One region of the Blautia ammoniilytica genome, then DNA from elsewhere that is predicted to be linked to it. Evidence: predicted binding sites of a transcription regulator. Region 1 holds the regulator's gene; the other holds the start of a gene.
What was found. The regulator Rex, encoded in region 1, represses fermentation and respiration genes when NADH is low (regulators of the CRP and FNR family bind a similar motif). The targets are predictions, from matches to a motif close to ATTGTTAANTANTTAACAAT.

Region 1 (3,422 bases):
TTATACTGAGCATCACGAAGCTGGGCTTTTTTCAAGGCATAGGCTGAGTAATTGCCACTGTACATCCGTACATATCCGGCTTCGATCTCTACCACTTTTGTTACTACTTTATCAAGAAAGTATCTGTCATGAGATACGATCAGTACAGCTCCAGGGTAGGTGAGCAGATAATTTTCCAGCCAAGCGATGCTTTCCATATCCAGGTGGTTGGTAGGCTCATCAAGAAGCAGGATATCCGGCTGGGACAGAAGAAGCTTGCCAAGAGCGACCCTTGTTTTCTGGCCTCCGGAAAGGGTTTCTATCTGCTTGGTGAAATCCTCTTCTGAAAAGCCCAGGCCTTTCAGTACGCCTGCAATCTGGCTTTTGTAGGCATAGCCATTTTCCAGCTCAAACTGGTGGGTCAGGCGGGAATAGGTCTGCATCAGTTTTTCTAACTGCTCTCCCTGGGTATTTTTCATTTCCTGTTCCAGAGTACGAATTCTGTTTTCCATATCTATGATGTGCTGCTTGGTGGAGCTAAGCTCATCATAAATGGTTTGATGACCGTGAATATCCTGATACTGAGCCAGATAGCCGATCTTTTTGTCCCTGGAGATCACTACAGAACCGCTATCCGCAGAAAGCTCATTCATAATGATCCGCAGCAGGGTGGTTTTACCTGCACCATTGTTGCCGATCAGTGCTGCTTTCTCTTTTTCTTCAATATGAAAACATGCATCTTTGATAATCTCTTCTTCACCAAATGCTTTACATATGTTCTGACATGATAAAATCATAAAGGTTCCTCCAAAAAATAAGAAATCCACAAATCAATCTATTATATAATAAAAAGGCATCGGGTGTCAAAAAATAAATAAAGTAGTCACAAAGTAAGTAACTTAGATTGACAATAAAATATCATTTGAGTATAATTGAGATATAAATTTTAGATATGGGCAGCAGGAGGAAGAGTTGGTGGAAGCAAAGGAGATATCAAAGGCGGTTATTAAAAGGCTGCCCCGGTATTATCGTTATTTGGGAGAGTTGATCGAGGAGAATGTGGAAAGGATTTCCTCCGGTGATCTCAGTAAAAAAATGCATGTGACTGCATCTCAGATCCGTCAGGATCTTAATAATTTCGGCGGTTTTGGGCAGCAGGGCTACGGATATAATGTGCATTATCTGTACATGGAGATCGGCAAGATCCTGGGACTGGATACCATCCATCCTATGATCATCGTTGGAGCAGGTAATCTGGGTCAGGCACTTGCCAATTACAGTGATTTTGAGAAGAGAGGATTTCGTCTGGTGGGGATCTTTGACGTGAATCCGGTTCTGGAGGGGATTTCTGTAAGGGGTATTGGGATACAGATGATAAATACACTTCCTGAGTTCCTTAAGGAGAATCCGGTTGAGATTGCCATACTTACCCTTCCCAAGCATAAAGCAAAAGAAATGGCCAATGTGCTGATCAAAAATGGTGTAAAGGCTATTTGGAATTTTGCACACATTGATCTGGATGCTCCGGAGGATGTGATCGTAGAAAATGTTCATCTTTCCGAGAGCCTGATGACTCTGTCTTATAATTTAAGCCAGTATCGGAAAGAGCATGTAGAAGAAAAAAAGGAAACAGAGAATTAAGGAAAAAGTTTTTCCCTTTTGGTTAAAGGCTGCTGCCTGCTGCCGCATGATTCGGCGGTTCAGGGCGGCTTTTTCCATTTAAAAAGACAAAGGAGAGTGGGCGTATATGAAAAAGGTAGTAACAAGCAAAGAAATGGCCAGTCTGGACGCGTATACGATTCATGATGTAGGGATTCCCTCCATGGTGCTGATGGAACGGGCTGCTTTGGCTGTGGCAGCTCAGATCCAGAAGATTTCTGCCGACAGGGAACGGATCCTGGTTGTTTGCGGAAACGGCAACAATGGTGGAGATGGTGTGGCCGTAGCCAGGCTGTTGTATCTGAAAGGATATCATGTAGATCTGTTTCTTACAGGAAATTCCCAGAAATATTCTGCTCAGATGGCTCAGCAGATTCAGATTGCAAGGCATTATCACGTACCTGAGGTGAATAACCCGACATGGCACGAATATACTACTATAGTAGATGCCGTTTTTGGCGTAGGTCTGACCAGGCCGGTGGAGGGAAGATACAAGGAGATCATTCAGAGGATGAATGAGACAGATGCCAAAAAGGTGGCAGTAGATATTCCTTCCGGCCTTGACGGAAGCACAGGCAGAGTGCTTGGAACCGCATTTTGTGCAGATCTTACCGTTACCTTTGCTTTTATGAAGCAGGGAATGTGCTTCTATCCCGGCAGGAGTCTGTCCGGGAAAGTTGTAGTAGCAGATATCGGGATCTATGATTATCCTGGCAATTACGGCAGACCGGTGTGGCAGCTGGAAAGAGAAGATATGAAGCAGCTGCCACAGAGAGTTCCCTGGGGGAATAAGGGGACTTTTGGCAAAGTGCTTTTGGTGGCTGGCTCAAAGGGCATGTGCGGAGCTGCATATTTTGCTGCCTGTGCAGCCTTAAATACAGGAGCTGGTATGGTAAAGGTACAGACAGTGGAAGAAAACCGGATTCCGCTTCAGTCTCTGCTTCCGGAAGCAATGGTGGAAAGTGTATTTTCAGAAGAAATAAATCAGCAGCTGTTAAGCTGGTGTGATGTACTGGTGATTGGACCAGGTCTTGGATGCCAGGATGAAAGCCGGGAACGGGCCAATTGGTTTCTGGCCCATGGGAATCAGGCGGGGAAGCCGGTGATCCTGGATGCAGATGGTTTGAACCTGCTATCCATGAATCCGGGCTGGAAGCGGTATCTGAAAGGAAATACTGTGCTGACCCCGCATATGGGGGAGATGGGCAGGCTTACAGGGCTTTCCATTTCAGAATTGAAGGAAGACCCGGTAGGAGCAGCGTCTGATTATGCAAAAGAAACAGGGGCTGTGTGTGTGTTAAAAGATGCCGGTACAGTTACTGCAGGCTGCAGGGATGAAATATATATTAATATGTCTGGAAATGCGGGAATGGCAGCAGCAGGAAGCGGAGATGTGCTTTCAGGGATGCTGGCTGGTGTGTTCTGCATGTATCTGAACAATATAAAGGTACCGGATCCGGCAAGGATGGCAGCTCTTGGTGTGTTTCTCCATGGACTATGTGGAGACAGGGCGGCAGATGCTGCTGGAACAAGAGGGATGAATGCCCGCAATATCCTGGATGCGATCCCGCTGGTACTTCGGGATTTTGAAACAGGAAACAGGGAGGAACATTATGGAAAAATTCAGTAGAGTAAAAGCACTGGTGGACCTGGACGCAGTTGCCTATAATTTTGAAGCCATGCATAAAAATATTAAACCAGGCACAAAGATGATTGCTGTGGTAAAAGCGGATGCTTATGGACACGGAGCTGTGCCCATTGCCAGGTTGGTCCAGGACTATGAT
Region 2 (3,422 bases), on a different contig from region 1:
AGGTTGTTGATAACGGAAATCTTGCTGGATACCTTAGCACCGCCAAGGATTGCAACAAACGGTCTGTTCGGGTTATTTACTGCATTGCCAAGGAAATCAATCTCTTTCTGCATTAAATATCCAACAACAGCTGTATCAACATATTTGGTAACACCTACGTTAGAGCAGTGTGCTCTGTGAGCTGTACCAAATGCATCGTTAACAAACACATCGCAAAGAGATGCAAGTTCCTTGCTGAACTCGTCACCATTCTTTGTCTCTTCTGCACGATAACGTGTATTCTCAAGAAGGATCACATCTCCGTCCTTCATAGCTTCTACTGCTGCTTTTGCATTTGGTCCTACTACTTCAGGATCTGCTGCAAATTTAACTTCCTGTCCCAGAAGCTCAGAAAGACGTACTGCAACCGGTGCAAGTGATAATTCTGGCTTCGGCTCTCCCTTCGGCTTACCCAGGTGGGAGCAAAGGATAACCTTTCCACCGTCAGCGATCAGCTTCTTGATTGTAGGAAGAGCTGCCACCAGACGGTTCTCGTCTGTGATCTTACCATCCTGAAGAGGTACATTAAAGTCGCATCTTACAAGGACTTTCTTGCCTTTTACGTTGATATCATCAACAGATTTCTTATTCAGCATCTTGTTATGCCTCCTTTTAACTTTATACAGACAAAAAGGCCCGGTCCTATACAGACCGGACCCTTCTCTGAGTCTATTTGTATGCTTTACAGCACTAAAACCCTACTCTGCCGGAAATTAAGCGTTCAGCAGTTTACCAAAATGTTTGATTGTACGAACCATCTGGCTTGTGTAGGAGTTCTCATTGTCATACCAGGAAACAACCTGAACCTCTGTTGTGCCATTCTCAAGTGGAAGAACCATTGTCTGAGTAGAATCAAACAGAGAACCAAATCTCATACCAACGATATCGCTGGATACGATCTCGTCCTCGTTGTATCCGAAGGACTCATTGGAAGCTGCTTTCATAGCTGCATTGATCTGATCCTTTGTTACATTTCCTTCAACAACTGCTGTAAGGATAGTAGTGGAACCTGTTGGGGTCGGTACACGCTGTGCGGAACCGATCAGTTTGCCGTTCAGCTCTGGGATAACCAGACCGATAGCTTTTGCAGCACCTGTGCTGTTCGGAACGATATTAACTGCAGCTGCACGGGATCTTCTCAGATCGCCTTTTCTCTGCGGTCCGTCAAGTGTCATCTGATCGCCTGTGTAAGCGTGGATTGTGCACATGATACCGGATTTGATCGGAGCAAGGTCATTTAATGCTTTAGCCATTGGAGCTAAGCAGTTTGTTGTACAGGAAGCTGCAGAAATGATGTGATCCTCTTTTGTAAGAGTCTCATGGTTTACATTGTAAACGATAGTCTTCAGATCGTTTCCAGCCGGAGCGGAAATGATAACATGCTTAGCACCAGCATCGATATGAGCCTGTGCTTTGTCTTTGGATGTATAGAAACCTGTGCACTCAAGAACAACGTCTACACCGATCTCTCCCCATGGAAGCTCAGCAGCGTTAGCTTTTGCATAGATTTTAATCTCTTTTCCGTCAACAGTGATGGAATCCTCGCCAGCTTTAACTGTATCTGCAAGAGCGTATCTTCCCTGTGTGGAATCATATTTTAATAAGTGAGCCAGCATCTTAGGAGATGTTAAATCGTTGATAGCAACGATTTCAAATCCCTCTGCTCCGAACATCTGACGGAATGCAAGACGACCAATACGTCCAAAACCGTTAATTGCAACTTTTACTGCCATGATAAATTCCTCCTATGAATTAAATGGTAAATTATGATGTACCTTTGTTAAAGAAACATCAACCTACGGCATATTGTACCTAATTCCAAACAAAAATTCAAGAGCATTTTAGAAAAAACCTTACAATCATCTGTAAAAACTTCCTAAACTTATGCTACAATAAAGAAGTATGTTCAAATGAAAGGAGTTTTCAGCCATGAAGAACCAGATCCTGTGGGACTGCCATATGCACTCTTCATTTTCTGCAGATTCAGAAACACCAATGGAGGACATGATCCAGGCAGCCATTTCCAGAAATCTTTCCGGCATCTGCTTTACAGAACACTTTGATCCGGACTATCCTGCTGATCCGGACGGCCTGACTTTTGACCTTGATATCCCGGCTTATCATGCCAGGCTGCATCACCTGAAAGAGAAATACAGCCAGGATCTGCAGATCCATTTTGGGATCGAGATCGGACTTCAGCCTCATCTGGCCCAGCAGTTCCGACAGCTTTTAGAAGATCATCCCTTTGATTTTGTGATCGGATCCTCCCATGTGGTACATGGTCAGGACCCATACTATCCGGAGTTTTATAAGGGACGTAAAGTTACCCGCTGCTATATGGAATACTTTGAATCTATCCTGGAGAATCTTTCTGTATTTGACCAGATGGATGTTTACGGCCATCTGGACTATATTGTCCGATACGGCCCAGGGCAAAATGCCTCCTACTCATATGGACGTTTTCAGGATATCCTGGATGAGATCCTGAAGCAGCTGATCCGCAGTCAGGTAGGACTTGAGCTTAATACTGGTGGCTATCATTATGGTCTTGGAGAGCCTAATCCATGCAGCCAGGTGATCCGGCGCTACCGTGAGCTTGGCGGAGAGATTGTTACCATCGGAGCTGATGCACATGATCCGTCCAAAGTAGCTTACGGCTTTGAAAAAGCCGCAGACCTTTTAGCAGACTGCGGCTTCACATATTACACTGTTTTTTGCGGACGAAAGCCTCAGTTCCTGAAGCTTTGATCGATTGATCAATCCCATTATTTCTGTATTTTCTCAAAGAGAAGGGAGAGAAAACCTCTTTCTTCTCTTTCTTCTCTTTCTTCAAGTTTTACGTAAAGTGTGTGGATCCATGCTGTGATCACGTCGATCAATACCGGTGAAAATGTCATCAGGATAAACACAAGGATAATCATACCAAACTCCAATGCACCCAGGGCAAGAAGCTTCTGCAGGATCACCGCAGCTGCAAAAAAGATAAACTGCATACCGTAAATGATCACTTTACGGTACCGGTTCAACGGTGCATAAACCGTCTTCAGCGCTGCCATATAATTCCATCCTGTAACAAGCACACAGGCTGTGTTCAGCATCTCATTAGAATGATATACATTCTGGCATACAAGCATAATAGTAAATACACAGCCTGTAATCGTAACTGCTGCCGGAAAGGCATTCATAAATACATACCGTAGAAAGCCCTGCTGGATCCTGTTAAAATTATTTTCCTGTGCAAGCAGGAACGTAGGGATCCCCACGGCGCAGGTGCTGATCAGAGACATCTGAATTGGTTCAAAAGGATAAGCATCCCCCCAGAAAATTGTGATCAGGCAAAGCAGCACCGAAAAAATCGTCTTGATCAGAAACATGGATGCTGC

Region 2: gap (type I glyceraldehyde-3-phosphate dehydrogenase) is a predicted target of Rex. The motif match lies at 1,816-1,835, and genes of this name have one in related genera.

Annotation. Positions count from the first base shown of each region.
Region 1 covers NZ_JAOQJL010000003.1:54,831-58,252, reverse strand. The annotation lists gene abc-f (ribosomal protection-like ABC-F family protein) at 1-776, opposite strand, end outside; gene OCV61_RS02115 (redox-sensing transcriptional repressor Rex) at 955-1,620, shown strand; gene OCV61_RS02110 (NAD(P)H-hydrate dehydratase) at 1,727-3,268, shown strand; gene alr (alanine racemase) at 3,252-3,422, shown strand, end outside.
Region 2 covers NZ_JAOQJL010000004.1:71,501-74,922, reverse strand. The annotation lists gene OCV61_RS03025 (phosphoglycerate kinase) at 1-635, opposite strand, end outside; gene gap (type I glyceraldehyde-3-phosphate dehydrogenase) at 753-1,772, opposite strand; gene OCV61_RS03015 (histidinol-phosphatase HisJ family protein) at 1,969-2,787, shown strand; gene OCV61_RS03010 (HAD-IC family P-type ATPase) at 2,805-3,422, opposite strand, start outside.